2 regions of the Nonomuraea sp. NPDC049486 genome follow, and region 1 is predicted to be linked to the other one. Evidence: riboswitches for the same ligand, from Rfam matches in the RefSeq annotation. Region 1 holds a riboswitch; the other holds the start of a gene.
The links. A riboswitch is a leader RNA that binds a small molecule or an ion and turns the genes downstream of it on or off. The one in region 1 is predicted to bind cyclic di-AMP.
Positions count from the first base shown of each region.

Region 1 (2,869 bases):
GCAGGCGTCTGGCCAGGCCGCGCAGCAGCGCGCCGCCGCCCGTCAGCACCGCCCCGTGCGCGGCGACGTCGGCGGCGAGCTCGGCGGGGCAGCGCTCCAGGGCCGTCGCCGCCGCGCGGGCGATGGCGTCGGCCGGCGCCCGGGTGACCTCGTACAACTGCTGGACGGGCAGCCACGCGACCCGCTCGCGCCGCGACTCCGGGTCGAGGCCGCGGACGAGCACGTGCCGGTCCAGCGGTTTCCAGGACGGGCCCGCGCGGAGCTTGGCCGCCTCCGCCTCCGCCTCGCCGACCAGCAGCCCGTGCTCACGGGCGACCAGGGCGGCGATCGCCGCGTTCACGGCGCTGCCGCCGGCGTGGACGGTCCCGGCGGCGACGACGGCGCCGCAGGCGAGGATCGCGATCCTGGTCAGGTGAGGGCCGATGTCGACGATCATGCGCCCGGCCGGCTCCGTCACCGGCAGCCCGGCGCCGAGCGCCACCGCGACGGCGTGCTCGACGAGGTACACCCGCCTGGCGTCCGCCTCGTAGGCCAGGTCGCGCACGGCCGAGCTCAGGATGGGCGGGGCGCCGTCGGGCAGCGCCATCACCAGCCGCGGCCGGGCGTACGGGTGTCCGTGCACCTTGCTCAGGAAGTGCTTGACCAGCCGCCCGGCGAGCTCGCCGCCTTCGCGCACCGGCCAGCGGGCGATCCCGTCGTCGTGCCGTACCGCTCGCGTGTCCGCCCCGCTGGAGGGCGAGCACGCCGCGTACGCGTCCGCGCCGAAGAGCGTGCGGCCCGTGGCCGCGCAGGCCGCCGCCATCGACGGCTCGTTGAGCACGACGCCCAGGCCGGGGGCGTAGATCTGGGTGGTGGCCGTGCCGAGATCGATCGCGAGATCCCGGCCGAGGAACGCGAGCGGGCTCACCGCCGCGGCTCCGGGGGGTAGAGCTGCATGTCCGTGGTGTTTCCTCGATCGGGTCAAGGCAACACCAAGTCGCCGGCGCGCGTCCCGCCGATGATCCCGGTTATGCGCTGTCAAGGCCTGCGTGCGAAGCTGGAGGCTGTACGCACATCAGGAGGCCCTCATGGCGGAAACCCCGGAGCCGGAAGTCGACGAGACTCCCGAGGACGAGATGAAGCGCAAGTTCCGTGAGGCACTGGAGCGCAAGCGCGGCCAGCAGGCGGGATCTGGCGGCAGTGGTAGGGGCGCCGACCATTCCAAGATCCACGGAGCCCACGGCCCGGCTGCCGGCAAGCGGTCCTTCAGGCGCAAGAGCGGCGGCTGAATCTGGGTGTTCAAGGGGGTACGGCATGCCGTACCCCCTTTTTCTAGGTAGATCTTCGCCCGAATCATGGGCTTACCTTTGCGTTTGTCCGATTTGCTCGCTAGATTGGTCGGCGTTACCAGGCAGTGACCTCGGCTCTTCACCAGGAAGAGGCGGCTGCCTGGCGCCGAATCCCGCTCCCCCGCGGGAACCGGGGACCCACCTTCTGGGGTGAATCCGGCCCATGCGGCCGGTAGGGCATCTCCACGTCCGAACCCGTCAGCTAACCCGGTAGGCGAGATGGAGAGGACGTTTTCCTGTGATGAATCACCGCGCCCGTCCCCCCTACCGCGGGATGTCATCGGCCGCCGATTGAGCGGCACCATTTCCTGATCTTCCTTTCGCGCTCCCACCGTAGCGTCCGTACGGCTTGATGCCCGGCTACGTCGTTCCGCGAGCGCACCTTTGCTGTTGCCTCACAAAGGACTTCTGTTTTTCATGTCTGCTCGTTTCAGCATGCGTTCCATCGCCGCGATCGTCGCCGCCGCCGGCACGCTGGCGCTCGGCTCCGGCGCCGCCGCTCACGCCGACACCGACAAGGGCACGGAGAAGGTCCTGCTCCAGGGCGAGACCACGGCCTCCTACTTCTGGGACGACGGCTCCGGCCGCGCGGGTGACACCGGCCTGCCGGCCAGCGGCAAGCCCATGCAGAAAGGCATGGCCGCCAGCCCGAGCTGGCCGCTGCTGACCGAGGGCTACGTCATCTACAAGGGCAAGAAGGCGCCGTTCTTCGTCGGCGACCGCGGCCCGGGCGTCCCGTCCAGCAAGGGCATCATGCTCGACCTGGACGGCAAGACCTTCGCCGACCTGACCGGCGGGAAGTTCAACCCGCGCACGCTCATGGTGGACGGCAACGGCGGCAAGGGCCACATCGAGGTCGAGTACGTCATCACCAAGTGGGGCGACGGCCTGGGCCTGAAGAACCACCCGGTCGCCTTCTCCGAGGGCGCCTACAAGCGCATGGACCGCAACCCGGCCGCCCCGCCGGTCCTGGCAGGGGACAAGGCGGACAAGAAGGACGAGGAGAAGGCCGTCGCCGGCCAGTCCGGCAGCGACAAGGCCGAGCCCGTGAAGACCAGCCCCGTGAAGGCCGACCCGGTGAACCTCGTCAAGGCCCCGGCCGAGCCGCAGCCCGCCGCCGGCGGCGCCGAGGCGGCCGCGGCCACCGATCGGAGCAACGTGGCGGGAGCCGCCGTGGCCGGCGGCGTGATCCTCGTCGGCGGCGGCCTGGTTCTGGGCCGCGAGCGCATCCGCAAGCTCGTGCGCCGCTGACCTTTGCGTCACCACGATTAGAATGTCATTCTAGAGCCGTGACCTCGACCGCATCGGCTCATGGAATCGACATCGCGTACGAGAGCTTCGGCTCTCCCGACGGGCGCCCGCTCCTCCTGATCATGGGGCTGGGCGCCCAGCTCATTCACTGGGACGACGAGCTGTGCGAGCAGCTCGCCGAGCAGGGGCACCATGTCGTCAGGTTCGACAACCGCGACGCCGGGATGTCCACCCACCTCCACGAGGCGGGCGCGCCCGCACCGGGCAAGCCGGCGCCCTACCTGCTGGAC
Region 1 covers NZ_JBFAPV010000007.1:259,021-261,889, forward strand. The annotation lists gene AB0K05_RS22110 (rod shape-determining protein) at 1-907, opposite strand, end outside; gene AB0K05_RS22115 (DUF5302 domain-containing protein) at 1,068-1,268, shown strand; cyclic di-AMP (ydaO/yuaA leader) riboswitch at 1,423-1,560, shown strand; gene AB0K05_RS22120 (hypothetical protein) at 1,746-2,579, shown strand; gene AB0K05_RS22125 (alpha/beta hydrolase) at 2,618-2,869, shown strand, end outside.

Region 2 (2,869 bases), on a different contig from region 1:
GATGAGGGTGGCCGCGGTCGGCTCCCGCGACCTGGGCCGGGCCAAGGCGCTGGCCGCGACACTGGGCGCCGAGTCCGCCCACGGCTCCTACGCCGAGCTGTGCGCCGATCCGGCCGTGGACGCCGTCTACGTCGCCACCCCGCACGCCCAGCACCTGGAGGTGGCCGAGGCGGCCATCGCGGCGGGCAAGGCCGTGCTGTGCGAGAAGCCGCTCGCCGCCACCACGGCCGACGCCGAACGGATGGTCCGGCTGGCCCGCGAGGCCGGGGTCTTCCTGATGGAAGCGATGTGGATGCGGTTCAACCCGCTGATCCGCATGCTCGCCGGCGACGGGCGTTTCGGCGAGATCCGCTCGGTGCGCGCCTCGTTCGGCTTCGCGCACCCGTACGATCCCGCGCATCGGCTCTGGGCGCCGGAGCTGGGCGGCGGCGCCCTGCTCGACCTGGGCATCTACCCCATGGGGCTGGCCCAGTTGTTCCTCGGAACGCCGGAGAGCACGCGCATCACCGGCTCGCTGTCCCCGGGCGGCGTGGACGCCGAGGCGGGCGGGCTGATGAGCTATCCGGGCGGCAGGCGGGCGCTGGTGGAGTGCTCGCTGCTCGGCGCCTACTCCAACGACGCCACCGTCGTCGGCACCGGGATGCGGGCCGACATCGACGCCCCGTTCTGGGCTCCGCGGCGGGTCGTGCTCAGCGGGCCGGGGATGGAGCCGGAGGAGCACGCGCTCGACGATCCGGCGGACAACGGGTACGCGGGCGAGCTGCGCGAGGTCCGCGACTGCCTGGCGCGGGGTCGTACCGAGAGCGAGATCATGCCGCTTGACGAGAGCCTTGCCATCATGCGGGTTCTGGCGGAGGCGCGGGCGCAGATCCGCTAGCCGCGGCTTTGAAGACTTGCCAGTTTCTTGCCAGATGCGTTACTTTACTCCGCATTCACGGCATACGTCCGGTTTGCCCGGTCGTGTCCGAGAACACCGTCGTATCGCAGGATCGTCCTGCGACCGCTGAATCCGCCTTGCGCGGAACCGGGGACCCACTTCTTCCGGGGTGAATCGGCGCCTCGCGCGCCGTAGGGCAGCTTCCACGCCCGAACCCGTCAGCTAACCCGGTAAGCGGCATGGAAGCAAGGAGTACATCCCCTCGATGGTCATGCATCGCCTCCCCCGTGCCACCCAACCGCATTACGTCCGCGCCGCCCTCGGCGCCACCTTCGTCGCCTGCTTCATGGGCTCCGCCCTCCCCGCCCACGCCGACCCGGTCAACGGAGACGATCTCTCGCTGACGGCCCAGGCGGAGGCCGGCCAGACCGCCTCCCAGGAGGCGAAGCCCGCCGAGAAGGACAAGATCGACGTCACCGCAGCCCAGGTGCTCGCCCTGGCCAGGGAGCAGATCGGCATCAGGGAGAACGCGCGGGGCGGCGGCACGAAGTTCCAGGAGTGGTACGCGAACTCGCAGCGCGCCCAGGAGACCATCGCCCGTGACGGCGGCCACCCCGCCGCCTACCTGAACGCCCCCTGGTGCGCGATGTTCGTCTCCTGGGTCGGCGAGCAGACCGGCGCCCGCGCGCAGGTGGGCTGGGACGCCTACACGGTGACGCACGCGCGGTGGTTCCAGAACAACGGCCGCTGGGGCACCCTGGCCAAGCCGGGCGCCGTGGTCTTCTTCGCCTGGAACGGCAGCAAGAGCCTCGGCTCCATCCAGCACGTGGGCTTCGTGGTCAAGGACAACCGCGACGGGACGATCTCCACGATCGAGGGCAACACCGGCAACGGGCTCGTCGAGGAGCGCATCCGTCCCAAGTCTCAGGTCGTCGGCTACGGCTACCCCGAGTACGCCGCCTGATTGTCCGGAAGAATCCCTGAGGTGTCGATGCGGACGCCGCTCGTTCGACGCGTCGGCGAGACCGGGATTCGAAGGAGAAGCACCGTGAAGTTCATGATCATCGGAAAGGGCAGCGCCGAGACCGAGGCGGGCGTCATGCCGAGCCGGCAGCTCGTCGACGACATGATGGCCTACAACGAGTCGCTGGCCAAGGCCGGCGTCCTGCTGGCGGCGGAAGGGCTGGCCCCCAGCTCCCGCGCCGCCCGCATCGCCTACGGCCCCGGCAAGCCCAAGGTCATCGACGGGCCCTTCGCGGAGACCAAGGAGATCATCGCCGGCTTCTGGCTGATCCAGGTCAAGTCCCGCGAAGAGGCCGTCGAATGGGCCCTGCGCGTCCCCGTCCCCGAGGGCGGCGAGGGGGTCGGCCTGGAGCTCTGGGAGGTCTTCGACGCGGCCGACATGCCGGAGACCTCCCTCACCCCGGAGACCGCCGAGCGCGACAAAGCCCTCCGCGAGTCCCTGGAGACCAACCCCCCGAACGCCTGACGGCAGCCCCAGGGCGACCCCCCAGACGCCTGCCAAGAACGCGCCACCCACACCCAGGCATGGGTGCCGCCCACGCCCAGGCGCGTGTGCCGCCCTCAACCAGGGCGGCACACGCGCCGGGGACGGCCGTCCGCCGCTTGAACGGGAGCCGAAACACACGCGGGAGACGGCCGTTCGCCGCTCCAGCCGGGGCGGCACGCACGCCTCGGACGGCCGTCGGCCGCTCCAGCCGTTGGCCCGGCACACACCCCGAAGACGGCCATCCGCCGCTCCAGCCGGTAGCCGGGCACACATGCCGGGGGCGGCGCTCCCTGAAAGCGTTTCTCGCTTCCCGCGCTGAGGTGAGTGCCGGGCATGTCCCGGACGGGGTGACCATACGATGGGCCCGTGACAGCTTCGGAGACGCATGGGGCCATCGAGGCCGTGTGGCGGATCGAGGCGGCGCGGCTGATCGCCGGGCTGGCCCGGCTGGTGCGCGACGTCGGCCTGGCCGAGGAGCTGGC
Region 2 covers NZ_JBFAPV010000002.1:617,041-619,909, reverse strand. The annotation lists gene AB0K05_RS07815 (Gfo/Idh/MocA family oxidoreductase) at 1-877, shown strand, start outside; cyclic di-AMP (ydaO/yuaA leader) riboswitch at 992-1,129, shown strand; gene AB0K05_RS07810 (CHAP domain-containing protein) at 1,143-1,841, shown strand; gene AB0K05_RS07805 (YciI family protein) at 1,935-2,366, shown strand; gene AB0K05_RS07800 (RNA polymerase sigma factor) at 2,754-2,869, shown strand, end outside.
Region 2: another riboswitch for cyclic di-AMP. It lies ahead of AB0K05_RS07810 (CHAP domain-containing protein); the one in region 1 lies ahead of AB0K05_RS22120 (hypothetical protein).